Linked DNA regions of Ketobacter alkanivorans. The protein of the gene in region 1 interacts with the protein of each later gene in a pairwise test. Links are inferred from orthologs where the notes say so. Each region holds a gene or a part of one and is shown on either strand. Other genes may lie near its edges. The genes, in order: ftsZ, zipA and rlmN.

Region 1 (9,841 bases):
GTGACACAGACGCTGCGTAACATGTTTGGCCTGGGGGAATCCCATCCCGTTAGTACACAGGAAAAGTCCAGTGGGGTAGTGAGAAATATGGGTAGCCGTATGATTGTAGGGCTCGATATTGGTACCACAAAAGTGGTCGCCATTGTCGGTCAGCTTAAAGGAGATGGTCATATAGACGTGGTGGGAATAGGGTCCTGTCCGTCTCGTGGCCTGAAGAAGGGCGTAGTAGTGGATATTGAATCCACCGTCCAGTCCATTCAGCGTGCAGTTGAAGAGGCAGAGCTGATGGCTGGTTGTCAGATTCACTCGGTCTATGTCGGTATTGCAGGCAGCCACATTCGCAGCTTGAACAGTCATGGTATTGTTGCCATTCGCGATCGCGAAGTGACCAGGGCCGATCTGGAGCGTGTTATTGACGCCGCCCAAGCGGTGCCTATCCCGGCTGACCAAAAGGTTCTGCATATATTGCCCCAGGAATACATTATTGATTCTCAGGAAGGCATCAAAGAACCCATGGGCATGTCTGGCGTTCGCCTGGAATCGAAGGTGCACCTGGTTACCTGTGCCGTTAATGCTGCCCAGAACATTGAACGTTGCGTGCGTCGGTGCGGATTGGAAGTGGAAGACATCATTCTTGAGCAGCTAGCATCCGCTTACGCCGTTTTAACCGATGATGAGAAGGAATTAGGTGTTTGTATGGTGGATATTGGTGGCGGCACCACTGACATTGCCGTATTCACCGAAGGTTCCATTCGACATACCGCGGTGATTCCTATTGCCGGTGATCAGGTAACCAATGATATTGCGATGGCGTTGCGAACACCCACTGAGCATGCCAACGACATCAAAATTAAATACGCCTGCTGCTTGACTCAGCTGGCAGGGCCCGATGAAACCATAAAAGTAGCCAGTGTGGGGGATCGCCCGCCCCGCGAGTTGTCGCGTCAGGCGCTGGCTGAGGTGGTGGAGCCTCGTTACGACGAGTTGTTTTCGCTGGTTCAGGCTGAGCTGCGTCGTTCCGGTTATGAGGATCTGATTGCCGCAGGCATCGTGCTCACTGGTGGCTCTTCCAAAATGGAAGGTGCGGTAGAGCTGGCGGAAGAAATATTTCATATGCCGGTGCGCTTGGCGTCACCTCAGGCGGTTACCGGTTTGGTGGAGATGGTAAGGAATCCGATGTACTCAACGGGCGTAGGCCTGTTGAAGTATGGACAGAAACAAGTGGCCAGTGGTGCAACGCAGCCTAAAGTTGCGGTAGTGGATCAACCGGGCCTCATGGATAAGATGAAAACCTGGATAAAAGGCAACTTCTAACAAGCGGTTGCAGCAAAAAAACAAACTGAAGATTTAAACATTCTCAACACGAGAAGCCATAGCTGAAAGGAAGGGAGATAAATATGTTCGAATTAGTTGATAACGTTCCTCAGAACGCAGTCATCAAAGTCGTCGGTGTAGGTGGTGGCGGCGGAAACGCGGTCGAGCACATGCTATCCAATCAGGTTGATGGTGTGGAATTCATCTGCGCCAACACGGATGCGCAGGCGTTGAAAAACATGAATGCCAAAACCCTGCTGCAATTGGGTGGTGCGGTAACCAAGGGTCTTGGTGCTGGTGCTAACCCCAACGTGGGACGCGATGCCGCACTGGAAGACCGTGAGCGTATTCGTGAAGTGCTGGAAGGCTCCGACATGGTGTTCATCACCGCTGGCATGGGTGGTGGAACAGGAACCGGTGGCGCGCCCATCGTTGCCGAGATTGCCAAGGAAATGGGTATTCTCACCGTAGCTGTGGTTACCAAGCCATTCCCATTTGAAGGTCGCAAGCGTATGCAGGTGGCTCAGGAAGGGATGAAAGAGCTGACGGAAAACGTCGACTCCTTGATTACCATTCCTAATGAAAAACTGTTGTCGGTACTGGGCCCAAAAACCAGCTTGCTGGATGCCTTCAAGGCCGCCAATGATGTATTGCTGGGAGCAGTGCAGGGTATTGCGGATCTTATCATCCGCCCCGGTATGATTAACGTCGATTTCGCCGACGTTCGCACGGTAATGTCAGAGATGGGTATGGCAATGATGGGAACCGGTTTCGCCTCTGGTGAGAATCGTGCCCGCGAGGCCGCAGAGAAAGCCATTCGCAGTCCGTTGCTGGAAGATGTAAATCTGCAAGGTGCGCGCGGTATTCTGGTGAACATCACTGCGGGAGAGAGCTTGTCTCTGGGAGAGTTCTCAGAGGTGGGTGATACCGTGGAAGAATTTGCATCGGACAACGCCACTGTTGTTGTGGGTACCGTAATCGATCCCTCCATGGGCGATGATTTGAGAGTGACGGTGGTGGCCACCGGCTTGGGTGCGGTAGCGGAACAAGCCAGCCCTGTGCGTGCGGTTGAAAGCGTGACTAAACGGTCTCCCGTTGAGACTGTCTCAGACTATAAGCAGTTTGATAAGCCTGCCGTGGATCGTGTACGTAGGGAGCCAGTAACCGAGGCGCGTCGACGTCCCATGATGGACACCGATGTAAATCGTGAATATTTGGATATTCCTACATTTTTGCGACGTCAGGCGGATTAAATAGGTCAAAAAGCGCACAGAATTGGTCGAAATATTTGGTGATATACACAGATACTGCTAATATTGCGGCAACTTACGGTTTTGTGCCTTTTAATCTCTTAACCCTTTGATTTGTGTGGAGCGACATGATTAGACAACGCACATTGAAAAATACGATCCGTGCGACCGGTATTGGTCTGCATACAGGAGACAAGGTCTATTTGACCTTGCGTCCAGCTCCGGTGAATACCGGAATCGTATTCTGCCGCACAGACCTGGATCCTGTTGTGACTATTCACGCGGACGCCCTTAATGTAGGCGACACCACCCTATCCACCACCCTGGAGAACGGTGATGTCCGTGTTTCTACGGTGGAGCATCTGCTATCAGCTATGGCAGGTCTGGGTATTGATAATGCTTTTGTGGATCTGAGTGCGCCAGAAGTGCCCATAATGGACGGCAGTGCCGGACCATTTGTGTTTCTGCTGCAATCTGCTGGAATCGAAGAGCAGCCTGCGCTTAAGCAGTTTATTCGCATCAAGCGCAAGGTTGTGGTCAAGGATGGAGACAAGTCGGCTACCTTCCTGCCGTTCAATGGCTTCAAAGTTGGCTTTACTATCGATTTTGATCATCCGGTTATCAAAAGCCGCAGCCAGAATATCTCTCTTGATTTCTCCAGCACGTCATTTGTGCGGGAAGTCAGTCGGGCTCGTACGTTCGGTTTCATGCGCGATATAGAATATCTTCGTGAGCGTAACCTGGCGTTAGGCGGAAGCGTTGAGAATGCTATCGTTGTAGACGATTATCGCATTCTGAATGAAGACGGCCTGCGCTATGAGGATGAGTTTGTTAAGCATAAGGTTCTGGATGCGATTGGTGATCTTTACCTGCTTGGCAAGAGTCTGATCGGTGAGTTCCAGGGCTTTAAATCTGGTCATGCGTTGAACAATCAGTTGCTGCGTGAGCTGTTGGTGCAAGAGGATGCATGGGAAATCGTCACCTTTGACGATGAGAAAGTTGCTCCGATTTCTTATGCCAACCCAAGCTGGGCTATTAATTAACCAGCAAAATTGTAATTCCCTTCCTTTCGTCCATATAACCCGGTCATTTGATCGGGTTATATGGAAATTTGCTCATTTTTTGCCATAGTTCTCCAAGGTGTCTGCCAGTTTACGCATGGATGAGGCCAAGTCCCCATCGTTGAGCGTATCGGCTGTTTGTCTGATTAAAGTTTGATTGTGCTCCGATACCGGCGAAGCAGATCGTTTGTAATGCCGATCCAGTTTTTGCTGTGGTGCGGCGATTCGTATGCTTATGGATTGCAATGCTCTGAATTTACTGGATTTTTTCAGTAATGCATGAATCTTTGGTTGCATGAACTTGAGTTGGGTCGCCGATGAGCCTGAGCTGGTTTCGAGAATCAGGGCGCCGTTGCGGTAATTGGCTACTCTGCAGAACTGAGCCAGCTTTGCGGGCAGCGCAGATGCCAAAATGTGATTCAGTTCAACAAGCTGTATAGAATTTTCAGTGAGAGACTTCACTTCTTTGTTGCAAAGCATGAGATCTCTTATATTTTTTATGTTAGTGTCCTGCGCCATTGTTAAAAACTATTCAGTTTGCATTGGATGGATGATGGGATTAGGGCTTAGCCCTCTCAGGATTCTGAAGCAAAAAGCCGGCTAGCTCTAGAGTAGTATGTAATGAACATTATTTTATTTGATCCCAAGACAGGCCAATCACGCACTTTGCGGTTGCGTGCCCCTTTGTTGGCGCTGGTGGCGGCGGTTGTGTTGACGGTAACGGCTGCAGCAGGAATGGGTGCAGGGTATTGGTTTTCTGGAAGTAAGGGCGCTGAACCCGGTGAAATCGCCGCATTCCTCAAGAAAGATATTGCCAATAATGCTGAAAAAGTAATCGAAGCCCGCAAGCAGGCTGAGGATCAGCTGATCGCCATGACCGTCAGAATGGCAGAACTTCAGGCTCGTCTTATGCGCCTGGATGCCCTGGGGGAGCGCTTGGTTGAAGTGGCTAAATTGAAGGGTGGAGAGTTTGAGTTTTCGCAGGCGCCTGCGTTGGGTGGCCCGGAGGAAGGCGAGCTTCAGCTCGAATTGGAGCGGCCCAGTTTTCTCTCGGATCTGGATCGTTTGGCGGCCGATATTGAAGCTCGCGAAGAGCAGTTGCAGGTACTTGAAAGTCTGTTGGCCAATCGTAAGTTACAGAAAGAGGTGTCCATTGCGGGCCGACCGGTGAATTGGGGTTGGCTGTCATCCCGATTTGGTCGTCGCACCGATCCTTTCACTGGGCGTCCGGCTTGGCATGCGGGGATCGATTTTGCAGGTAAGGAAGGATCAGATATCGTTTCGGTTGGCTCAGGTGTCGTGACCTGGGCGGGTGAGCGTTATGGCTATGGCTTGATGGTGGAAGTAAATCACGGTGGTGGTATCACCACCCGCTATGCCCACGCCAAAGAGATTCTGGTGAGCGTGGGGGATATCGTCAAGCAGGGCGAGTCTCTGGCGAAAATGGGCAGTACCGGGCGTTCAACCGGACCCCACGTGCACTTTGAGGTGCGCAAAGATGGCAAGGCAGTTGATCCTGCCCGATACGTTTATCGGAAGCGCAGCTGATCCTCTGATTAATCCCCTGATTGGGGCAAAATATCGTCAAGTTGGCGCATCATTCGGGTGCGCCTTTCATGATTCCCTCACGTAAATGCTTTATCCTTCTAGGAAAATAACGTTAGAATTGTCCCTTTAAATTTATTCCCGTCTGCGCTTGGGATATTCGGCTTTTAGGCCCTCTTTTGATTAAATATTGATAGGTGACTTAAAGGTCCAGAGCCAAGCAGGCTCGGGAACGGCCTCAGTAATAGAAGTGAAAATCTATGTTAGGACCACTGTTTCGCAAGATTTTAGGTAGCAAAAACGATCGCGAACTTAAACGAATGGGCAAGCTGGTTGTTCAGATTAATGCGTTGGAGGAAGAGATCCAGGCGCTGACCGATGAACAGCTAAAGGCTAAGACCCCCGAGTTTCGTTCACGGCTGGAGCAGGGTGAGAGCCTCGATAATCTGTTACCTGAGGCTTTTGCAGTGGGTCGCGAAGCTAGCAAACGTGTCATGGGGATGCGTCACTTCGATAGCCAGATGATAGGTGGTATTACTCTGCATGAAGGTCGTATTGCAGAGATGCGCACCGGTGAGGGTAAGACCCTTACTGCTACTCTGGCGGTGTATCTTAATGCCTTGTCTGGCCGTGGCGTACATGTGGTTACGGTGAACGATTACCTGGCTCAGCGGGACGCGGACTGGATGCGCCCCTTGTATGAGTTTTTGGGCATGAGTGTGGGTGTGATTTTGTCGCAACAGGATGCGGCCACCAAGCGAGCCGCATATGCCAGTGACATCACCTATGGCACCAACAACGAATTTGGTTTTGATTATCTGCGCGATAACATGGCTTTTACCCTGGAAGATCGCGTGCAGGGGCCTCTTAATTTTGCTGTAGTGGATGAGGTGGATTCGATCCTCATTGATGAAGCCCGTACCCCTTTGATCATCTCCGGCCCCAGTGAAGACAGCTCGGAGATGTATAAAAAAATCAATGTGCTGATCCCCAAGCTCAAGCGTGGCTCTGATGAGGGCGAGCTGGATGCCGAGCAAGAAGTTTATCATTACTCCATTGATGAAAAAAATCGTCAAGTAGAACTGACAGAAGAAGGCCATCAGTTTGTAGAAGACTTGCTCACCGAGTACAAGCTGTTGGCAGAGGGTGACAGCCTTTATGCGGCGAATAATCTTAACTTGCTGCATCATGTACACGCTGCCTTAAAAGCACATTGCCTGTTTCAGCGTGATGTGGATTACATCGTACAGAACAACCAGATAGTGATTGTCGACGAGCATACCGGTCGTACCATGGCGGGGCGTCGCTGGTCGGATGGTATTCATCAGGCCATCGAAGCAAAGGAAGGGGTCAAGATTCAAAACGAGAATCAGACTTTGGCTTCCACCACATTCCAGAACTATTTCCGTATATACAACAAGCTGTCGGGCATGACCGGTACAGCGGATACTGAAGCCTTTGAATTCCGCCAGATTTATGGCCTGGATGTTGTGGTGATTCCCACCAACAGGCCGATGGTACGACAGGATCTGAATGATCTTATTTTTATGTCGACCGAGGAGAAATTTGAGGCAATCGTAGAAGATATTAGAGAGGCCATTGAAGCGAAGCGCCCTGTGTTGGTGGGTACGGCCTCGATTGAGACGTCGGAGTATTTGTCGGCGTTTTTGAAGAAGCAGAAAATTGATCACAAGGTATTGAATGCCAAGTTCCACGCTCAGGAAGCGGATATTATCGCTCAGGCGGGTCGTCCGGGTGCACTAACCATCGCCACCAATATGGCGGGCCGGGGAACTGATATTGTTTTAGGCGGTAATTGGCAAGCCGAGGTGGATGCGTTAGATAACCCCACTGAAGAACAGATTGCCAAAATCAAGTCCGACTGGGAGGCGCGTAGCCAGGCCGTGAAGGAGTCCGGTGGCTTGCATATCATCGGTACAGAGCGTCATGAGTCCCGTCGTATTGATAACCAGCTCCGTGGCCGTTCGGGGCGACAGGGCGATCCTGGTTCCACCCGTTTCTTCCTGTCGTTGGAAGATGGTCTGATGCGAATTTTTGCGTCGGATCGGGTTAAAGGGTTGATGCAAACCCTGGGTATGGAGCGGGGCGAGGCTATCGAGCATCGTTGGGTTACCAAGTCTATCGAGAATGCGCAGAAAAAGGTCGAGGGTCGCAACTTTGATATTCGTAAGTCTCTGCTGGAATATGATGATGTTGCGAATGATCAGCGTCGTGTTGTGTACGAGCAGCGTAATGACATTCTCCACGCTGAGGATTTGTCTGAGAACATCAAGGCCATTCGTGTTGATGTGGTGAATGAATTCATCAGTGGTTACATTCCTCCTCAGAGCATGGTAGAGCAGTGGGACGTTGAAGGGCTTGAGCGTGCGATGGAAACGGATTTCAGAATTCGTATGCCGGTGCAGCAGTGGTTGGATGAAGACAAATCGCTGCATGAAGAAACGTTACGTGAAAAGATCATTGGCCTTCTTGAAGAAGCCTATGCCACCAAAGAAGCGAATTTGGGCGATGAAACCCATGTTATGCGTCAGCTTGAGAAGCACGTGATGCTGGCGACCCTGGATCGTTTGTGGAAAGAGCATCTGGCTAACATGGATCATCTGCGTCAGGGTATTCATCTGCGCGGCTATGCCCAGAAAAATCCGAAGCAGGAATACAAACGCGAAGCATTTGAGCTGTTCCAGACCTTCCTGGAAAATGTGAAGTTGGAAGTGGTGCGTGTGCTGTCGACTGTTGAGTTGCGTCGACAGGAAGAAGTGGAAGAACTAGAGCGCCAGCGTCGTGCTGCTGCCGAGCGTGAGCTTACGTTGCAGCATGCGGACGCGGCGTCGGCAACTGCCGACAACGAGCAAGCAGAAAGTGCTGGGAATGCACCGTTCCAGCGGCAGGAACGTAAGGTGGGGCGTAATGAGCCCTGCCCCTGCGGATCAGGTAAAAAGTACAAACACTGTCACGGGCAGGTGGAGTAACATTACCAGGATCGGCAAGAGGGGCTTTGAGCCCCTTTTTTCATGGAATTTTAAAACGCCAATGTTGGCATTGGTGAGTATTGGTGAGTACATCATTGACGAAAGTACATTTGAGTGAGGGCACAACTATGGCGGTAGGAAAAGAAACCTTTGGTGTAATGCATCCAGTTAAGGGGTTTCGTCTGGGCACGGCTCAGGCGCATGTGAAAAAGCCCAATCGCCGTGACTTGGTACTAATGGAGGCCGCAGGCGGCAGTTCTATCGCGGGTACTTTCACCAAGAATGCATTTTGTGCAGCACCGGTCACCCTGTGTAAGGGTAACTTGCAGGCGCTGTCTGGTTATTCCGAGAACCCGATCCTGCTGATTACGAATACCGGTTACGCCAATGCCGGTACAGGTGAAAAAGGTCTGACTAATGCAAAGGCGGTGTGCAGTGCGTTGGCAGAGCAAACCGGATCGGTGCAATCCAATGTGTTTCCTTTTTCCACTGGCGTGATTGGTGAGCCCTTGCCGGTGGAACGTATTGTGAAAGGGTTGCCTGATTGCATTGCATCGTTGAGCGAGCAAGGTTGGGATGATGCTGCCCATGGCATTATGACTACGGATACCCGGCCAAAAGGCGTGTCAGTGCAATTGGAGCTGGCAGGTTCAACCGTTACGATCTCTGGAATATCCAAAGGTGCTGGCATGATCAAACCCAACATGGCGACCATGCTGGGTTATGTGGCGACTGATGCTAAAGTGGCGCCGGAGTTGCTGCAGCGTCTGGCTTCGGAGGCCACTCAGGCATCATTCAATTCGATCACCGTTGACAGCGACACATCCACCAATGACAGCTGCATGCTGGTTGCTACCGGTCAGTCGGGAGCAGAAATAACCGAGCAGAATGCGGATGTGTTTGCCCAATTTAAGGCGGCCTTGATGGATGTATTCCTTCAGCTGGCTCATGCCATCGTCAGGGATGGCGAGGGTGCTACCAAGTTTGTGGCGGTAGAGGTAGGCGGCGCGCTTTCTGTCGACGAGGCCAGAGAAGTGGCTTACACCATCGCCCATTCTCCGTTGGTAAAAACGGCGCTGTTTGCCAGCGACCCCAACTGGGGGCGAATTTTGGCTGCTGTGGGCAGGGCGCCCATCGATAACCTGGATGTGACTGGGGTTTCGGTTGCACTTAATGGTGTGATGATTGCGGAGCAGGGCGCGGTGGCGTCGAGTTATACCGAAGCCGCTGGTGCGGCTGAAATGCAGAAAGAGGAAATCACCATTCAGGTAAAACTGGGGCGCGGAGATGCGTCTGCCACCATTTGGACCACAGATTTCTCCTACGATTACGTTAAGATCAATGCTGACTATCGTTCCTGAATTATGAAGCGAGTGCATGTGGTTGCGGCAGTGATTACCAACGGCGACGAAATACTGATCGCACGCCGCCCGGATCACCTGCATCAGGGGGGAAAGTGGGAGTTTCCCGGTGGCAAGGTGGAGCCGGGTGAGCCGGTCAGTGAAGCCTTGGCACGTGAGCTAAATGAAGAGCTGGGAATCATTGTGGGAGCTTCGGAGCCTCTGATCACGATAGATCATGAATACCCTGATAAGCATGTGCTGCTGGATGTGTGGAAGGTGACGGACTTTACCGGCGACGCCAAAGGTATGGAAGGGCAGGAAGTGCGCTGGGTGACTCA
Region 2 (9,755 bases), 390 kb from region 1 along the record:
GCCAGTTGGCGAATTCCGGCGCTCTTAGTTCAGCTCAGGCTGGATCTTGCGCACCCAAAACACCACCCCGCCACACACCGCTACCGGAATAATGAACAGGTTGATGATGGGCAGGGAGGTGAGTGCCATAACCACCGCACCAAACGCCATCACTGCCGCTCGATGCTTGCGCATGAGAGCCAGTACTTCCTGAAAGCTGCGGCCATTGTTGTCGGCGGGCACGTCCAGATACTGCATCGCCAGAATCCACGATCCAAACAGGAACCACAGTACTGGCACCACAGCGTTAACGCCGGGAATAAAATACAGCACCAGGGACACAACACCCAGGCCCACCGCCCGCACAATCCAGTAGATCAGCTTGCGGAACTCTCTGGCCAGGGTGCGCATCGCAATCTGTCCCAGAGTATGCTGGGGATAGTTTGGTTCATGCAGTTCCAGTTCGGCTTTTTCACCCAGGATGCCAATAAAAGGCCCTACCACCAAATGGGTGAACATGGTGAAAGTCGAACCCATTACAAACAACAGTCCCAGAATGATGACAGCAAAGATCACCCACTTCAAAGCGCCTAATAATTGATCAATGAACGGCTCGAGCCAATCCAGCCAGCTCCATAAGTCTACAGCGGTGGTCCAGCCAGAAATCCATTCATAGGCATAGCTGGTTACCAGGTAGCCACTGATAGTGAACAGCAAAATGTTGGTGATCAGTGGCACTATCATATAGGGCCGCAGACTGCGCCGTTTAGCTAGATTGAAGCCTTCCGAAACACAGTTCACCCCATCCTTTAAATCCTGAATCATGTGTTGTTGCTCCTGCTTGGTCAATGCGCGAAACCCTATCATATTCTGACGCCCGATGCCTGCGTCAGAGATTTAAGCCCCTATAAATATTCGGTATTTTTACTCTGTCCCCAGGGTGGTGCTGGCGCTAAAACCCGTTACAATAGGCCGTTTAAAATTAAGGCCTGTGCTGGTTAAAAGCAAAGCTGATTTGTATAGCAGCTAAACAAATTCCAATAAGGATAAAGACGATTCATGCGCCTGAAATCGATCAAACTTGCCGGATTTAAATCGTTTGTGGATCCCACCATGGTGTCGTTCCCCAACAATCTTAGTGCCGTTGTAGGCCCTAACGGCTGTGGTAAGTCCAACGTGATCGATGCCGTTCGCTGGGTAATGGGCGAAAGTTCTGCCAAACACCTGCGGGGCGAATCCATGACCGACGTTATTTTTAACGGCTCCAATTCGCGTAAACCCACCACCCAGGCCTCGGTGGAACTGGTGTTCGATAACAGCGATGGCACGTTGCTGGGCGAGTACGCCAATTACAGTGAGATCGCCATCAAGCGTCAGGTAACCCGTGATGGTCAGTCCAACTACTACCTAAACGGCACCAAGTGCCGCCGTAAGGACATTACGGACATTTTTCTTGGTACCGGTCTTGGCCCTCGCAGCTACGCCATCATTGAACAAGGCATGATCTCTCGTCTGATTGAGGCTAAGCCGGAAGAGTTGCGGGTATACATCGAAGAGGCCGCTGGCATCTCCAAATACAAAGAGCGCCGCAAGGAAACCGAGCATCGCATGCGCCGCACCCGCGAGAACTTAGAGCGCCTGGAGGATTTGCGGGAAGAGCTTGGCCGCCAGCTGCAGCATCTGGAGCGACAGGCTGCCGCAGCGGAGAAATACAAGCAGTTCAAAGAAGAAGAGCGCTTGGTTCGCGCCCAATTGCAGGCCCTGAAGTGGAAATCACTCAATGACAAAGTGCAGGGCAGCGAATCCAATATCCGTGATCTGGAAGTAAAGCTGGAGGCCTTCATTGCCGATCAGCGTGCTATGGATGCCCAGATCGAGCAGCAGCGCGATCAGCACCATGAGCTGAGCGACAAACTCAACGAGGTGCAGGGGCGCTACTATGGGTTGGGTGCCGACATCGCCCGTATTGAACAAACCATTCAGCATACCAAAGAGCGCGGCAATCAGCTGCGTACAGATTTACAGCAGACCATTGAGGCCTGCAAAGCGGGTGAAGAGCAGATTCGCTCCGATGAAGAACAGTTAGAAGAAGTCACCATCGAGCTGACCGAAATCGAGCCGCAGTACGAGCTGGTGCGTGAGGAAGCCGACGCCGCCAACGAAAACCTGCATGAAGCAGAAGAACGTATGCAGCAATGGCAATTGGAGTGGGATGAATTCAACCACAAAGCCAACGAGCCTCGGCAGCGTGCTCAGGTGGAGCAATCACGCATCCAACATCTGGAACAATCCGTTGAACGTTTGCGGGATCGAATTGAACGCTTAAAAGGCGAACAGGAAACCCTGTCAGCCGGTCCGTTGGAAGAAGAAGTGGCCATGCTGGAAGAGCGCATGGCAGAAGCGGATATGAAAATCGAAGACATGCAGGCAAATCTTCTGGGCGTTCAAGAAGACATGAAAGCCAAGCGTGAGAGTAATAACCAGGTGAGCCACGATCTGGATCAGTATAAAAGCGAAATGCAGACCCTCAAAGGGCGTCATGCATCGTTAGAGGCGCTGCAACAGGCGGCCATGGGCGAATCGGATCTGGTGGAATGGCTGGCTCAGAATAATCTGGATAGCAATCAGCGCCTCGCCCAGAAAATCAGCACCGAAAGTGGTTGGGAAAAAGCCGTAGAAACGGTGCTGGGCGATTATCTGCAAGCAGTGTGCATTAATGGTTTGGATGCGGTCACTGCCGTGGTCAGCAGTTTGGAAAAAGGCGTGGTGTCGTTTCTGGACACCAGTCAACAGCCCGCTGTGCCAGTCAATCAAAGCCTGCAAGCATTGGCCGACAAAATACAAGGGGAGGCCTCCGCCAAAACGCTTACCGCCGGTGTGTATGTGGCCAATGATTTGGCGCAAGCGCTGCAGTTACGCGGACAGCTGGGTGGTGGTGAATCCTTGATTACGCCGGATGGCATCTGGATTGGCCCCAACTGGATGCGCGTTGCCCGTGATACCGATCAGGAGGGCAGCGTTCTCAAACGTCAAAAGGCATTGGAAGAAACCACCGCCCGGCTGCAGGAGCTTGAAGCCAAAGTAGAAGATTTTACTGATCAGCTTACCGAAGGCCGCGAAGTGTTGCGTGAGCTGGAAGAGCGCCGTGAAGAAGCCCAGCGTGAGCTGACAGAATACAACCGTTCCATCTCTGATCTGAAAGCCCAGCTCAGCGCCAAGCAAGTGCGCCTTGAGCAGTTCAGCATGCGTCGTGATCGTATCAGCAAGGAGCTGGATGAGTGCCGCGAGCAGCAAGCCCATGAGCAGGAAAGCCTGGGGGAGGCTCGTTTGGTGTTGCAAGAAGCCATGGACGTGATGACCCAGGATACCGAGCAGCGTGAAGCGTTGTTGAAACAGCGTGATGCAAATAAGGATCGTCTGGATCAAGTCAAGCAGGCGGCGCGTGGTGGTAAGGATCGAGCCCACCAATTGGCATTACAAGTGCAGCAGCTGAAATCCAGGCAGGATTCTTTCAAGCAGGGCCTCGAACGCTTGCGACAGCAATTGGCTACCATGCAGGAGCGTCGCACCGGCATCGAAGAACAACTGGCATTGGGTGACGACCCCTTCGTGGAGTTGCAGGCAGAGTTGGAAGAAAAGCTGGAAGCCCGCCTTACGGTAGAAGAAGAGCTGGCTTGCGCGCGTCGCACTCAGGAAGAATGTGAGCATAATCTGCGCGCCGCTGAGAAAAAACGTGGAGAAGCCGAGCAGTCTGCTCAAAGCGTGCGTTCCGAGCTGGAGCGTCACCGCATGGATTGGCAGGGTATGCGTGTGCAGCGTGAAAATTTACAGGCGCAGTTGGCTGAATCCCAGTTTGATCTGGAAACCATCGTAAATGAATTGCCGCAAGAGGCAAACGAAACCGATTGGACCTCCGAACTGGAGCGGATAGGTGCCCGAATTTCTCGCTTAGGGGCCATCAACCTGGCGGCAATAGATGAATTCAAATCACAGTCTGAGCGCAAAAACTACCTGGACGCTCAACATGACGATTTAATGCAGGCGTTGGACACACTGGAAAACGCCATTCGCAAAATCGACCGTGAAACGCGTACCCGCTTTAAAGAGACCTTCGACAAGGTTACCTCCGGCCTTTCGGAATTGTTCCCGAAAGTATTTGGGGGTGGTCACGCGTATCTTGAACTCACTGGTGATGACTTGCTGGATACCGGTGTGGCCATCATGGCTCGCCCGCCAGGTAAAAAGAACAGCACAATCCATCTGTTAAGCGGTGGTGAAAAAGCGCTGACAGCCATCGCGCTGGTGTTCTCCATTTTCCAGCTCAATCCTGCGCCGTTCTGTATGCTGGATGAGGTGGATGCTCCGTTGGACGATGCCAATGTTGGGCGTTATTCCCGCATGGTGGAAGAAATGTCCTCCAAGGTGCAATTTATTTACATCACCCACAACAAGATTGCCATGGAAATGGCGCATCAGTTGATGGGTGTGACCATGCACGAGCCGGGGGTGTCGCGCCTGGTAACCGTGGATGTGGAAGAGGCCGCTGCGATGGCAGTGGCTTAATTTACGAATTTTTGACGTAATAGCTTTATTTTTAGTGGATTTGCTCTATGTTTCTGATAGATGAGAAAAAACTGCGATCAGGGTTTGATCAAGCAGAAACCGCAGAGAAGACGCGAGGATTCGATTAATGGAATTCGGCCTAAGAGAAGTCTTGATACTGGTAGGTTTGGTAGTCATTGCAGGGATTTTGTTTGACGGCTATCGCCGCATGCGTAAATCCAAACTGGGCGAGCTTGAGTTGCCTTCCGAAATGGGAGGCAGCTGCGAAGATGATTGGGAATCATATAAAGGGGAGCTGCCAAATGGTGGTGCCCGTAAAATTCCGTTGAGTGTACGTCGCTCCATTGGAGCGAGCGAGCCGGTTGCCACGCGCAAGGAACCCGAAATGGGTGATAGCTTCGGCTCGGCTCTGGATGAAAACGATATATCATTCAATGAAGAGGTTGTTGCGGAACAGCGCGCTCCGCGCCAGCCGGTGGAGCCAAAGCCTGCTCGAGTTGAAGCCAAGCAGAAGCCCCGTGAGGCGTCTCCGGAGCAGGAGTACGTGGATGACTTGGTGGGGGCTGAAGGCGATGCCCATACCCAGAACGATCTGTTTGACGACGACGATCTATTGATCGCTACTCGGGCAGAGCAGCAGGCGCAACTAGCGAAGAAAACAGGCGGCAAGCGCCGGGAAGAGAAATCGGCAGAAGTGGAAATTGACCCAGATTTACAGGAAGTGCTGGTGATCAACGTGATGGCGCGCTCCGGGGAGCTGGAAGGTAACGATCTGCTTCGGGTGATGCTGTCCTGCGGATTCCGTTTTGGAGAAATGAACATATTTCACCGTTACGAGCAGCACAGTGGTAAAGGTAGTCTGCTGTTCAGTGCGGCCAATGTGGTGGAGCCCGGTGTGTTTGACGTGGATCGAATGGAGGAGTTCAGCACGCCAGGCATCTGCATGTTCATGAAGCTGCCTGGCCCGAAACGGCCGATCCATTCCTTCGAGATCATGATGGACTCTGCGCGCAAGATTGCAAACCTACTGGATGCTGACGTGAAGGATGAGCATCACAACGTGATGCGACAGCAGACCGCTGAGCATTATCGTCAACGGGTTCTGGATTTTGAGCGCCGCTTTCTTTCCTACAAAGCCAGTCAGAAGCAACACTAACCGGTTGTTGGTACTGTGGCGCAGTGCAGCGCCACAGTAAAGTTACCGTTCGAGAGTCGGGCATCTGACGTGTATAATTCCAACCAGGAAATCGTAACAGGTTGGATTCATGCATGGCCTCAACAGACCATCAAACAGAACAGACAATAAAACAGCAGATCGATCAGCTGCGGGAGCAGCTCAGAGAGCACAACTATCTTTACTATGTGTTGGATGAGCCCTCTATTCCTGATGTGGAATACGATCGTTTATTTCAGCAGTTGAAGCAGCTGGAAACAGCCCATCCTGAATTGATTTCGTCAGATTCACCTACCCAGCGTGTTGGTGCCCAACCTCTTGCTGCTTTTCAGCAAGTGCAGCACCGCATTCCTATGTTGTCGTTAGACAACGTCTTTAACGAAGAAGAATTGATCGCTTTTGATCGCCGAATTCGTGAGCGCCTGAACGTTGAGGGTGAAATCCAGTACGTCTGTGAGCCCAAGCTGGATGGCTTGGCGGTGAGTCTTTTATACGAAAACGGTGTACTGGTGCAGGCGGCTACCCGCGGTGATGGCCAAACAGGTGAAGACATCACCATGAATATTCGTACCATCGAATCTATTCCATTGCGGTTACGTGGCGACGATTACCCGCAGATTTTGGAAGTGCGTGGCGAAGTGTTTATGCCTAAAGCCGGTTTTAACCGGCTCAATGAGAAGGCCATCGAGCGTGGGGAGAAAACGTTCGCCAATCCTCGTAATGCGGCGGCGGGGAGTTTGCGGCAGCTTGATTCCAGCATCACCCGTCAACGCCCATTGGATATGTATTGCTACAGCGTGGGTTATGTGGAGGGCGGAGATTTAGCGGACACCCATCACGGTAATTTGATGCGCTTAAAGGGGTGGGGAATGCGGGTTAATCCAGAGATAGAGGTCGCCACTGGAGCCAATGAACTGCAATCCTACCATGATCGTATTCTTGCCAAACGCAATGCACTCGAATACGAAATTGATGGCATTGTGTATAAGGTCAATGACCTAAAACTACAGCGTGAATTGGGCTTTGTCTCCCGCGCGCCACGCTGGGCAACCGCCCATAAGTTCCCTGCCCAGGAAGAACTCACTACGCTATTGGGCGTAGAGTTTCAGGTAGGTCGCACCGGTGCCATTACGCCGGTGGCACGATTGCAGCCAGTGTTTGTGGGTGGGGTAACCGTCAGCAATGCCACGTTGCACAATATGGATGAAGTGGCGCGGATGGACGTGCGCATAGGCGATACTGTCATCGTGCACCGCGCTGGCGATGTTATTCCAAAAGTAGTAAAGGTGGTGCTTGAGCGCAGGCCAAATGATGCCGAGCCTGTGCTTATGCCCAGCGTTTGTCCGGTTTGCGGTTCTGATATTACCAAAGCAGAGGGCGAGGCGGTGGTCCGTTGTTCGGGTGGCTTGTTCTGTCAGGCGCAGGTAAAAGAAGCCATCAAACACTTTGCCTCCCGTAAAGCCATGGATGTAGATGGGCTGGGGGATAAACTCGTAGAGCAGATGGTGGATCAAGGTTTGATCGCCCATGTGTCGGATCTTTACCGCTTGAAAGCCGAACAGCTCGCTGCCATGGAGCGCATGGGTGATAAGTCTGCCCACAATCTGATTACAGCGCTGGAGAACAGTAAATCCACAACGTTGCCTCGATTCCTGTTTGCGTTGGGTATTCGTGAGGTGGGGGAGGCTACAGCCCTCAACCTGGCGAATTACTTTGGCAATCTGGCCGCACTCAAGCAGGCCGATGCCGATACTTTGCAGCAGGTTCCGGACGTCGGCCCAATAGTGGCTAATCATATAGTAGCGTTCTTTCAGCAGGATCATAATCTGGAAATCATCGACGCATTGCTGGCCGCTGGTGTGCACTGGCAGGAGCAGCAGGCAGTAGATCGGGACTCTTTGCCACTGGCGGGGCAGACCTATGTGCTAACCGGAACCCTTACACAAATGACGAGGGATGAAGCCAAGCAATATTTGCTTGATTTGGGAGCAAAAGTCAGTGGCAGTGTGTCGAAGATGAGCGATGCTGTGGTGGCTGGCGAAAAAGCAGGCTCCAAATTAAGCAAAGCAGAATCCCTTGGTGTTCCTGTTTTGGATGAGACTGCGTTTATTCAGTTATTGCAAGAGCACGGAATTCAGCCAATTCAGTAACGTTTCACCGTAATCATTAGGAGGCAGTGTGTCCGATCAGACTCAATCCCCCATCGTGACATTAAAGGAAAACCGGTTTCCGTTGTTCAGCTTGGTGCTGGTGATATTGGCGTTCTGTCTGACCGCCTACGTCGTTTTCCTGAACTATGAGATGACCAAGGTGACGGGTGCTCAGCTGCTGCGTGCGCAGCAGATGCAGGAGCGTGCACAATCAAAATTCCTGGATCAGTATTCAACGTTTTTGTTCCAGCAGGCCCAATCAGCTCGCTTTGAGCGCACATTCGAAGTGCGGCAAAAACATTACTCCGATTTTATGGGGGCATTGTCGGATGCCTGGGGTAGTGTGGGGCGCAAGGACGGCAAAGGTCTTGAAAATGCGCTGCATCAGCTGGCTAAGTCATATTATGCGTTGGAGCCCTTTCTGGATGCCGGTAGCCGCCATTATATGCAAAAACGCATCGCCATCTTTCACAATCTCGCCAAGCAGTTGATGGGGTATGAGAAGGAAAGGCGCGGTATCATCATGGAAGATAAAACCACCATGGATCGCATGATTCAGGATTTTCAGGAATTCCTGTATCCGCTGTTGTTCGAGCCTTTGGACAAAAAGGAGGAAGGCCGTGAAGGTGATGAAGCTGGTAGGTGATCCGGTTAAGTTAAAAGACCTTGGCACCCGCCCCAAACGCAAGATCGACAAGCCTCGCGAAAAGATTGATGAATTGCAGCTTGAGCTGCTTCGAACTCAGCAGGCGTTATTCCGTGAGAAAAAGCGGGTTATTATTCTGATCGAAGGTACTGATACCGCCGGGAAGGGGGGTGTTATTCGCCGTTTGACTCGTCACCTTGACCCTCGGGGCGTGCGGGTTTGGCCGATTGGTGCCCCCGCGAAGTGGGAGCAGTCCCGTCATTACTTATATCGCTTTTGGCAGAAGTTGCCCGAACCAGGTGAAATCACCATTTTTGATCGTTCTTGGTATGGCCGAGTGTTGGTGGAGCGAGTGGAAGGTTTTGCCAGTGAAGCTGAATGGTCACGCGCCTACGGTGAACTGAAGGATTTTGAGCGACAGCTTACAGATGATGGTGTGGTGTTGATTAAGTTGTTCCTTAATCTGTCAAAGGAGGAGCAGTATGATCGTTTTATGGATCGTTTGCGCGAACCCACCAAGCGTTGGAAGATTACCCCTGCCGATTTGAAAAGCCGCCATTTCTGGAATGATTATCAGACAGCCTATGAAGATATGCTGAATAAAACGGCTACTAAAACGGCCCCCTGGTATTTGATTCCTGCCGATGACAAGCAATTCTCGCGTGTTAAATGTCTGTCTGTGATTGCGGATCAGTTGCAGCAGTTAGTGGATTCTTCTCGTGTAACCTTGCTGGATCCTTCTGTGATTGCTGCAGTCGTAGAAGAATTCGGTGAGGATGTTTTGCGAGTGCAGATGGCGGAAGGTATACATGGAAAACATGATTGAGGTTCCCTGGGATCAGTTGGCCGCAGATACATTGCAGGCACTGGTTGAAGAGTTTGTAAGTCGAGACGGCACAGATTATGGTGAGCGCGAGATCGCGTTGGCGCAGAAGGCAGAGCAGGTTATTCATGGCATAAAGCGAAAACAGTATGTCATCGTATATGATCAGGAGGCCGATAGCGTTCAAATCGTAACGGCGCAAGATTGGAAAGCGTCTGGTTACTAAGAGTGTTGTGAGTCAAGCCTTGACGTTGTCTTGTAACAGGGCAATCCAGGATTGACGCTGGATGTAATGGCTGAAATCCTTGGCGCTTAATGCGGGGCTGAAATAGTGGCCCTGTACCACATCACAACGATGATCTAGCAGAAACTGTAGTTCTTCTCGGGTTTCAACGCCTTCAGCGACCACTTCCAAATTCA
Region 3 (9,916 bases), 2.8 Mb from region 1 along the record:
CAATACTGGATGCCAACATCACGACCTTACTGGTTGGGCTGGTGCTGTTCGCGTTTGGTTCCGGTCCGGTGAAAGGTTTTGCCGTTACGCTGTCGATCGGTATTCTCACTTCCATGTTCACAGCCATTGTTGGCACGCGGGCTATCGTGAATCTTATTTACGGTGGGCGTGCGTTGAAGAAGTTGAGCATATAGGAGACCGACATGAGCAAAATAACTAACTTTAATTTTATGGGTGCCCGCAAGTTGCTGGGTGCCATGTCGATTCTTCTGGTGATTGGTTCTTTGGTTTCCATTAGCGTCAACTTCCTGGAGCTGGGCTTGGATTTTACCGGCGGTACACAGATCGAAGTGGAATATGATTCTGCTGCGCAACTGGAACCGATTCGTGAAGTGCTTCGTAACAGCGCTTACTCTGATGCCAGTGTTCAACACTTTGGTCGCCCTGAGGAAGTGCTGGTACGAGTGCCCCCGGTAGATGGCGAAGACAAGGATAAAGTGGGAACCAACGTCTTGGAGTTGCTGAAAGCGCACGCCAGTGATGTGAAGTTGAAGCGAGTGGAATTCGTTGGCCCGCAAGTGGGCGAAGAGTTGCGGGACAAAAGCGGGATCGCACTTATTATCGCTTTGGGCTTGATGCTGATATACGTGACGCTGCGTTTCCGCTTCAAGTTTGCGGTGGGGGCGGTGGTTGCATTGTTCCACGATGTGATTATCACTATGGGGTTCTTTTCGGTGACTCGCTTAACCTTTGATCTGACCGCGTTAGCCGCGATCCTTGCGGTGATTGGTTACTCGCTCAATGATACGATCGTTGTGTTTGACCGCGTGCGGGAAAACTTTCGCAAGGATCGCGGTGAAACCCCGGAAGGGATTATCAATAATTCATTGAATCAGACCTTGAGTCGAACCTTGATGACATCGTTTACAACCCTATTGGTGTTGGCGGCGTTGGCATTGCTTGGTGGTGAGATGATTTTTGCGTTCTCTGTTGCTTTGATCGTAGGTATTTTTGTCGGTACCTATTCATCAATCTATGTGGCCAGCAATTTATTGTTAGTGCAGGACATTAATCGCGAAGACTTTCTGGATCACGATACGGTGCTGGATGATACGCCCTAATCCGTGTTTAATTTGAAGCAACAAAAAAGCCAGCATATGCTGGCTTTTTTGTTGCTGAAGAGACAGTGCAAAAATCAGTAACGGCGCTGTTCCACTCTGCGTGGATCCATCTGCTCTGATCTCACTTGTATGGGGATCGGTTTTAGCTCCGGCTCATTCTGCTGCAAAAAGGGCATCGCGAAAGACTGAAAGAAGGCCGTCAGCGACGTTTTGATTTCTTGCCAATTCATACTGAAATCCCTCGTAGTGGACGGCCAAACGCAGCCGCGTTGACTTCAGTATAGCGAAAATTTGCTACTTCGGCATATGTGGATGAATTGTCTGCAACATTGCCTTAAACAACTTAGGCGGCGCGCATACCACATCCCCGGTTTTCAGATGATTCATGCCCCCGTTTAGGTCGCCGATTAGCCCGCCTGCCTCGGTTATCAGCAGCGCGCCTGCTGCCATATCCCACTCGGACAGGCCGAATTCCCAGAAACCGTCGTAGCGACCGGCAGCAACATAGGCTAGATCCAGTGAGGCAGCGCCAGCGCGGCGAATGCCGGCGGTGGATTGGGTGAAGTCCTGCAGCATAGCCATGTAATTGTTAAGGATTTTGGCTTGGTTGGGGCGGAAGGGGAAGCCTGTGGCCAATAGTGAACCTTCTAGTTTGGTGCGCTTGCTGACCCGGATGCGGCGGCCATTCATGTGGGCACCACGGCCTTTTGCGGCAGTGAATTCATCTTTGGTTACCGGGTTGATGACCACGGCGACTTCCAGTTGGCCGCGTACTTTCAGGGCAATTGAAATAGCAAAGTGAGGAATGCCGTGGATGAAGTTGGTGGTGCCATCCAGGGGGTCGATAACCCAAACATAGTCTTTGTCCGTGCCTTCTATCAGGCCGTTCTCTTCACCCAGATAGCAGTGTTGGGGGTAGCGCTTGCGCAGACCTTCAATAATGCGTTCTTCGGAGGCACGATCCACCTTGGTGACGAAATCGTTGGTGCCTTTTGCTTCCACCTCGATGGACTCTACTTGCTCGTAGGCTTTGTAGATCATTTCTGCGGTGGTGCGGGCCACGCCAAGGGCGGTATTCAGCATCGGATGCATGTGTCAGCTACCTTTTAAAGCTAAGGGTGTATAAAGACGTTGGGTTTAAAGAGCGCACAGAATTCTGTGGCGCGAATGATAGCAGAAAGCATCCGCGACCTTGAGTAAAATCTGATAACATCGGTGCCCTTTTTCATACACTCAACAAAGATTAGCGAAAACCTTATGGAATTACTTAACCGAATCCGCATCGTTATGGTCAATACCAGCGACTCGGGCAATATTGGGGCTGCAGCGCGGGCCATGAAAACCATGGGAATAAGCGATCTGGTGCTGGTGGAACCTAAAGAGTTCCCGACTGCCAAGGCTACGGCTCGAGCCGCCGGGGCAGCAGATGTGCTGTACCAGGCCAGAGTGGTGCCTACGCTGGATGAGGCTTTGGCGGATTGTCAGATGGTGTTTGGTGCCAGCGCCCGCATGCGTACCATACCGTGGCCCCTGATGACGCCACGGGAAGCCACTCAGTTTGTCCTTAATGAGCCAGAAGGTGCGAGTATTGCCATTGTTTTTGGCAGAGAAGACGCTGGTCTTACTAATGAAGAGCTGCGACGCTGTCACTACCACATTTGCATTCCGGGTAACGAATCTTACGGAGTGTTGAATGTGGCTGCTGCTGTGCAGGTGATCTGTTATGAGATGCGTATGGCAGTGCTGGCTCAGCAACAGGCAGAAACCGGCGGGGCACCCGCGGCAAAGCCGGTTATGCCGTTGGAGATAACCGATTGGGATGAGCCGCTGGTGTCGGCAGAGGATATGGAGCGCTTTATGAAGCATTTTGAGGAAACACTGCTTGATATCGGCTTTTTCGACCCCAATAACCCCAAACAGCTTATGACTCGAGCCCGTCGTCTGTTCATGCGTACGCGTATGGATCGATTAGAAATGAACCTGATGCGTGGAGTGCTATCCACTGTGCAAAAGCGCCTCAAGGGAGAATGAAGGAAGCCCCATGTTCGAAGGTATTCGCGAAGATATACAATCCGTTTTTCACCGTGATCCGGCGGCGCGCAACAGTCTGGAGGTGCTGCTGAATTACCCGGGCCTGCATGCAGTGTTGATGCATCGTTTGGCCCACAAGTTATGGAAAATGGGGTTCAAGCTGCTGGCGCGTTGTATTTCCAGCTTTTCGCGGTGGTTTACCGGCATCGAAATTCATCCCGGCGCTACCATTGGTCGTCGTTTCTTCATTGATCACGGCATGGGGGTGGTGATTGGCGAAACCGCCGAGGTGGGGGACGATGTAACCCTGTATCACGGTGTTACCCTGGGCGGCACCACCTGGAATAAAGGCAAGCGTCACCCCACGCTGGCCAATGGTGTGGTGGTAGGTGCCGGTGCAAAGGTGCTGGGGCCGATCACCGTGGGTGAAAATGCACGGGTTGGTTCCAACGCCGTGGTGAATAAAGATGTTCCGGCAGAAGCCACCGTGGTGGGTATTCCGGGGCGTATTATCTGCAAGGATGGCGATGGGGACTGCCTCAAAGAGCGGCAACGCCAGGCCATGGCCAGTAAAATGGGCTTCGATGCCTACGGTATGACCCCGGATATGCCAGACCCCATTGCCCATTCTATCGCCAACATGCTGGATCATATGCATGCGGTGGATGAGAAGGTAAAGGCCATGAGTAAAGTGCTGGAAGCCATGGGCTCGGATTGCGGAAAATCTCTGCCGGAAATCCACGATGAGCTGTTCGAAAATGAATCAGTGACAAAGGATTCCGCTGCCGCGACAAAAGTTGACTGAATTAGTAGGAAATAGCACAATGGGGTTGTGTTGGGCGTTTGTTGTGTGCCCATGTTGTGCTTTCGGAGGCCCGGATTTATGAAACTGACTACCAAAGGTCGCTATGCGGTGACGGCCATGCTTGACCTTGCCCTACACGCTAAAACCGGCCCGGTCAGCTTGGCGGATATATCTGAGCGCCAGGGTATTTCCATCTCCTATCTGGAGCAGTTGTTCGCTAAGTTGCGTAAAAATGACTTGGTCTCCAGTGTGCGTGGTCCGGGTGGAGGCTATCGCCTCAGTCGTCCGGGTGAAGAGCTTTATGTTGCGCAAATCATTGATGCTGTTGATGAAAAGGTCGATGTTACTCGCTGCAATGGGCATGGAGACTGTCAGGATGGCGAAACGTGCCTGACCCATGATCTTTGGCAGGATCTGAGTCATCAGCTGCATGATTTTCTTTCTGGAATCAGCCTGCAAAACCTGGTGGATCGCCAGGAAGTGCGTCGAGTGGCGGATCGTCAGGACAAATACCAAAGCGAGCGTAACAGTAAGGGTAGCGATCTGGATCGTGTGCCCATGAGCGAAATCAACTGATTCCTGTCGGGCAGGCCGCTGTAAACGGTTTTGCCCGAGCCCCCCAGCCTGCCTTATAATTGCGCACCGTTTCTTTACTTCTCGAGCCTGAAATGCGCCCCGTTTACCTCGATTATGCCGCCTCAACCCCTGTTGATCCCGCTGTAGCGGAGATTATGGCCCGTCATTTGACGCTGGATGGTGTGTTTGCCAACCCGGCATCGCGCTCCCATATTTACGGTTGGCAGGCAGAAGAAGCGGTCGAGGCGGCCCGGCGCCAGGTGGCTGAGTTAATCGGTGCAGAGTCTCGCGAGATCGTCTGGACTTCTGGCGCCACTGAGTCCGACAACCTTGCCATCAAAGGTGTGATGGCGGCCAATGCCGATCGTGGCGATCACATTATCACCTCAGTTATTGAGCATAAGGCGGTGTTGGATACCTGTGCCTATCTAGAGGGTAAAGGCTATCGGGTGACGTATTTACAGCCTGATGATCGGGGGCTGATTCACCCCGAGCAAGTGGCGGATGCGATACAAGATAGTACGGTGCTGGTGTCACTGATGCAGGTGAATAATGAGCTGGGTACGGTGACCGATATTGATGCCATTGCCCGCATTACCCGTGATCGTGGTGTGTTGTTTCATGTGGACGCAGCGCAAAGTGCTGGCAAGCTGCCTATCAATCTGTCTGATTCCCCGGTTGATCTGATGTCGCTGTCATCCCATAAAGTGTACGGCCCTAAAGGCATGGGGGCGCTCTTTGTGAGGCGTAATCCGCAGGTCAAAGTGGCGGCCCAAATTCACGGTGGCGGTCATGAGCGCGGAATGCGTTCCGGCACTTTGGCCACCCATCAGATCGTGGGGATGGGGGAGGCGTTTCGCCTGGCGGCCGAATTGATGGTGGCGGAGTCCGAACGCTTGAGTGCTATGCGTCAGCGGTTGTGGCATGGAATCTCTGCTCTGGATGGGGTCTATATGAATGGCTGCGCTCAGCAACGGGTAGCGGGCATTCTCAATATTGCGTTTGATGCAGTGGACGGAGAATCCCTGATGATGGCGCTGAACGATCTGGCGGTGTCTTCTGGCAGTGCCTGTAACTCGGCCACCGTCGCACCTTCCTATGTGGTGAAGAGCTTGGGCTTACGTGATCAGTTGGCGTTGTCCTCGGTGCGTTTCTCCTTGGGCCGTTTTACCCGCGAAGATGATATTGAGTTTGCCATCGAGCGGGTTACCGAGACGGTGACCCGTCTGCGAGGCTGATTGTATTCATTGTTGTAAAACCTGAGTATAATCGCCGCTTTCCACCTTCCCCGCCTGTGGCGGAGATTGGCCAGTTTTTATAACCCATTGATTTTTAAATATTTTGGAGAGAACCATGGCGGTACAACGCACTTTTTCAATCATCAAGCCTGACGCAGTTGCCAAAAATGTAGTGGGTGAAATCCTGACCCGCTTCGAAAAAGCCGGTCTGAAAGTTGTGGCTTCCAAAATGGTTCACTTATCTGAGAAGACTGCCGGTGGTTTTTATGCCGAGCACAGCGAGCGTCCTTTCTTCAAGGATCTGGTATCTTTCATGACCTCTGGCCCGGTAGTGGTTCAGGTTCTGGAAGGCGAGAATGCTGTTGCCTTGAATCGTGAACTGATGGGTGCCACCAACCCTAAAGAAGCTGCTGCAGGAACTATTCGCGCTGATTTCGCTCAAACTATCGACGAGAATGCAGTGCACGGCTCTGATTCAGAAACCTCTGCTGCCCGTGAAATCGCTTACTTTTTCGCTGAAAGCGAGCTGTGCCCACGCACTCGTTAATTGCGTAAAAACAGCAATTTACGCTACGCTTAGTGACAAATGGAGTCGAATGGCTCCATTTGTCGTATCTACAGGGTCCAAATATTGGGCCACACAGGTGTCAAAATGAACCCAGGTTCTGATCCGAACGAAAGCAGCACGAATAAAGTCAATTTATTGGGAATGACGCGCCCGCAGATGGAGGATTTCTTTGAATCCATCGGCGAAAAGCGTTTTCGTGCCCACCAGATTATGAAGTGGATTCACTTCTTTGGGGTGGATGATTTCGAGGCCATGACCAATTTGGGTAAGGCCCTGCGTACCAAGCTGCATGAGGTCGCCGAGATCCGCGGCCCGAAAGTGGATCTGGAGCACTTTTCCAAAGATGGCACCCGCAAGTGGGTGGTGGAACTGGATCAAGGCAATAAAGTTGAAACAGTGTTCATCCCGGATGGCAATCGTGGCACGTTGTGTGTGTCCTCCCAGGTGGGTTGCGCTCTGGATTGCAGTTTCTGCTCAACCGGCAAACAAGGTTTCCAGCGGGACCTGAGTGTGGCCGAGATCATCGGTCAGGTGTGGATAGCCCAACGCTCATTTGGTGCTCCTGAAAATCGCGGTTTGCGCAATATCACTAATATTGTAATGATGGGCATGGGCGAGCCCCTGTTGAATTTTGATAACGTCATCGACGCGATGGAGTTGATGAAGGACGATCTGGGTTACGGCGTAGCCAAGAAGAGGCTGACATTGAGCACCTCCGGTGTGGTGCCGAAGATGTATGAGCTGTATGAGCGTATTGATGTAGCGCTGGCAGTGTCGCTTCATGCTCCCAATGATGAGTTGCGGGATGTGCTTGTTCCTGTTAATAAAAAGTACCCTTTATCGGAATTGATGAAGGCTTGCCGCCAATATGTGGACAAGTTCCCAGACTCGCGACGGGTAACCATGGAGTATGTTTTGATCGATGGTGTGAATGATAAATTCGAGCATGCTGAACAATTAGTTGAGCTGCTGCAGGACGTGCCTTCCAAGATCAATCTGATTCCGTTTAACCCTTTCCCCAATTCGGGGTACAAGCGCCCCAATGGCCTGCGGATCAAAGCATTTCAGGATCGTTTGATGAAGGCAGGGTTTGTCACCACCATTCGTACCACCCGTGGGGATGACATTGACGCTGCCTGTGGTCAGTTAGTGGGCAAAGTTCAGGATCGAACTCGACGCTCGGCCCAATGGCAGGCTAAGGTCGCGGCAAAAGGCAATAAAATTCCGGTACAGCAGGTGCACCCTTCAGGGCGTTCCTGAGGCGGGTGTCTGCGTTATTTCATTACTGAGGAGATTGAGGCAATTGGACAGAACGACATTCAAGGCATTGTTGCTGGGGCTGCTGCTGAGTCAGGGGCTTATCGGATGCGTCACTGAAACCAATGACCCGCTCGCCCAGAACCGTGATCCCGCCAAGGCGGTGCGTATTTATGTTGAGGCAGGCACTCGCTATTTGCAGAGTCGGCAGATGGATAATGCCAATCGCACGCTGCACAGAGCATACGATATTGCGCCAAATGATCCATCGGTGAACAACGCGCTCGCGCTTTTCTATCAGATGGAAGGGGAGGACTCTCAGGCAGAGAAACATTTTGAGAAAGCGCTTTCTAAAGATCCGGGCTTTTCTCAGGCGCACAACAATTATGCGGCCTATTTGTATGGGAAAGGTCGCTATGATGCAGCTATCACCCACTTGGAAAAGGTGGTGAAGGATTATCAGTACCCGCGGCGCTACACTGCGTTCGAGAATCTGGGTATCTGTTATTTGAAGAAGAATGATAAGGAGTCAGCCATTACTGCCTTCAATCGGGCTCTGCAAATGAATCCGAACTTGCCGGTTTCTTTGTTGGAAATGGCATCAATTTCCCTGGATGACGGCAACAATCTACTGGCAGCCCGCTATCTCAAGAAATACGAATCGATAGCCCAGCCCAGCCCCAAGCAGCTGTGGTTGGGTATCCGTTTACAGCGCATCCTGGGTGATAAAGACAAGTTGGCAAGTTATGAACTAGCCTTAAAAAACCTGTTCCCAGGATCGGATGAATACAAAGCATTTAAGGCTTCACTGTAAGATATGACCGCGCTTCCCGGAAAACCTGCAGCAAACGCTACACCGGCTCATGAGTCCGGGGTTGAGGGGTTGGCGGCGACTTCTCCGGGGGCGCGTCTGCAGAAAGGTAGAGAGGCGGCCAAGCTGGACGTGAGTCAGGTTGCGGATTCGTTACACCTTTCACCCGGCGTGGTAAAAGCGCTGGAGGCAGACGATTATCGTGTGTTGCCCAACGCTACCTTTGTCAAAGGCTATATTCGCAGTTATGCCCGCCTGGTGGGGGTGCCTGGAGAAGAGCTGGTGCGCTCCTACGAGGCCATTACTGGTGGTGGCAACCTGAAATCCCCGGAACCGGTTCAGGCGCAGCGTTCAGGCTCTCGATTGGGTGCTCCGTTGCTGGTTGGTGTTGGGGTAGTGCTGATTCTGCTGGTGGTTACGGTGTTTTGGCCCAGTGGCGACGACTCTGTTGTGGATGCGCAGGTGTCAGAGCCAGTGGCAGCCGTGCCCAGCGAAACCATTACCGGAGAATCTATAGCCGACGCAGAGCTGCTGACCCAGGCTGAAGACAGCCAGGAGCCGGAGCCTGAGCCGGAATCCGCTGATGCCTCGAGCGCAGTGTCTGCATCAATCAATGAGCCTGAGCCTGAACCGGTTGAAGTCGCGCCTGTGTCAGTAATGCCTGTTGCTGCCACTGAGGAGCCTGTGGCTGTGGAAGAGCCCGTGGCGGCGACCCCTGTGGTGGCCATGGAGGAAACCCAGTTTGCCACCGGCGTGCTTGACATGACCTTTACCGGAGACTGCTGGGTGGAGGTAAGGGATGGGCGTGGTGACCTGATATACTCCAATCTCAAGCGTCATGGCGAGACTCAGCATCTGGAAGGGGTGCCGCCGTTTGAAGCAAAATTCGGTAACGGTAACGTCGTATCCTTGAGCTACAATGGGCAGCCGGTGTCCTTCCATGTTCCTTCTCATAATGTGGTTAGGGTGCGGCTCGGCGAATAGCGGCCTGCCCTTGTACTCGTAGCAATACACCTCAATAACTCGTAACATACCGCCCTGATCAAAACAGGGTAGGAGTCCGGTAATGCACTTTGAATCACCTATAAAACGTCGTCAGTCTCGCCAAATTATGGTTGGCAATGTCCCTGTGGGTGGTGGCGCGCCAGTCAGCGTGCAAAGTATGACCAATACTGAGACCACCGATGTAGCCGCCACAGTTGGTCAGATTCAGCGCCTGGAAGAGGCCGGTGTGGACATTGTGCGCATCTCCGTTCCCACCATGGATGCAGCCGTTGCCTTCGGTGAAATCAAAAAACAGGTTTCGGTGCCGCTGGTGGCGGACATCCACTTTGATTACAAAATCGCCCTGGCGGTTGCCGAGCAAGGCGTCGATTGCCTGCGCATCAATCCAGGCAACATCGGTCGAGAAGATCGCGTACGGGCTGTGGTGGATTGTGCTCGTGACAAGAACATCCCTATCCGTATCGGTGTGAACGCCGGCTCTCTGGAAAAAGACCTGCAGAAAAA

What was found.
Region 2: the proteins of ftsZ (region 1) and zipA interact in binary tests that used the Escherichia coli proteins (3 or more experiments, as listed by UniProt). The link is inferred for Ketobacter alkanivorans from one-to-one orthologs.
Region 3: the proteins of ftsZ (region 1) and rlmN interact in binary tests that used the Escherichia coli proteins (3 or more experiments, as listed by UniProt). The link is inferred for Ketobacter alkanivorans from one-to-one orthologs.

What each region holds. Positions count from the first base shown.
Region 1 is NZ_CP022684.1:4,072,861-4,082,701, forward strand. The notes cover bases 566-3,482. They hold ftsZ (cell division protein FtsZ), read left to right. Parts: upstream 566-1,397; coding sequence 1,398-2,567; downstream 2,568-3,482. Other genes in these bases: ftsA (cell division protein FtsA), read left to right, coding at 566-1,314; lpxC (UDP-3-O-acyl-N-acetylglucosamine deacetylase), read left to right, coding at 2,693-3,482. In the rest of the region: Kalk_RS17460 (cell division protein FtsQ/DivIB), read left to right, coding at 1-20; more of ftsA, read left to right, coding at 88-565; more of lpxC, read left to right, coding at 3,483-3,607; Kalk_RS17480 (DUF721 domain-containing protein), read right to left, coding at 3,680-4,105; Kalk_RS17485 (M23 family metallopeptidase), read left to right, coding at 4,247-5,173; preprotein translocase subunit SecA, read left to right, coding at 5,431-8,160; bifunctional glutamate N-acetyltransferase/amino-acid acetyltransferase ArgJ, read left to right, coding at 8,289-9,521; Kalk_RS17500 (Nudix family hydrolase), read left to right, coding at 9,525-9,841. UniProt on the Escherichia coli protein: Essential cell division protein that forms a contractile ring structure (Z ring) at the future cell division site. The regulation of the ring assembly controls the timing and the location of cell division.
Region 2 is NZ_CP022684.1:4,455,139-4,464,893, forward strand. The notes cover bases 3,853-6,683. They hold zipA (cell division protein ZipA), read left to right. Parts: upstream 3,853-4,669; coding sequence 4,670-5,698; downstream 5,699-6,683. Other genes in these bases: smc (chromosome segregation protein SMC), read left to right, coding at 3,853-4,542; ligA (NAD-dependent DNA ligase LigA), read left to right, coding at 5,812-6,683. In the rest of the region: sulfate transporter CysZ, read right to left, coding at 25-846; more of smc, read left to right, coding at 1,039-3,852; more of ligA, read left to right, coding at 6,684-7,866; Kalk_RS19120 (hypothetical protein), read left to right, coding at 7,895-8,512; Kalk_RS19125 (polyphosphate kinase 2 family protein), read left to right, coding at 8,496-9,338; Kalk_RS19130 (YheU family protein), read left to right, coding at 9,322-9,561; Kalk_RS19135 (two-component system response regulator), read right to left, coding at 9,574-9,755. UniProt on the Escherichia coli protein: Essential cell division protein that stabilizes the FtsZ protofilaments by cross-linking them and that serves as a cytoplasmic membrane anchor for the Z ring.
Region 3 is NZ_CP022684.1:1,290,825-1,300,740, reverse strand. What follows is about bases 5,520-8,511. They hold rlmN (23S rRNA (adenine(2503)-C(2))-methyltransferase RlmN), read left to right. Parts: upstream 5,520-6,423; coding sequence 6,424-7,599; downstream 7,600-8,511. Other genes in these bases: Kalk_RS05455 (RodZ domain-containing protein), read left to right, coding at 8,414-8,511; pilW (type IV pilus biogenesis/stability protein PilW), read left to right, coding at 7,643-8,410; ndk (nucleoside-diphosphate kinase), read left to right, coding at 5,887-6,318; Kalk_RS05475 (IscS subfamily cysteine desulfurase), read left to right, coding at 5,520-5,771. In the rest of the region: protein translocase subunit SecD, read left to right, coding at 1-194; protein translocase subunit SecF, read left to right, coding at 204-1,121; Kalk_RS21165 (hypothetical protein), read right to left, coding at 1,196-1,351; Kalk_RS05495 (inositol monophosphatase family protein), read right to left, coding at 1,416-2,213; tRNA (cytosine(32)/uridine(32)-2'-O)-methyltransferase TrmJ, read left to right, coding at 2,379-3,152; cysE (serine O-acetyltransferase), read left to right, coding at 3,163-3,957; Fe-S cluster assembly transcriptional regulator IscR, read left to right, coding at 4,036-4,533; more of Kalk_RS05475, read left to right, coding at 4,626-5,519; more of Kalk_RS05455, read left to right, coding at 8,512-9,391; ispG (flavodoxin-dependent (E)-4-hydroxy-3-methylbut-2-enyl-diphosphate synthase), read left to right, coding at 9,474-9,916.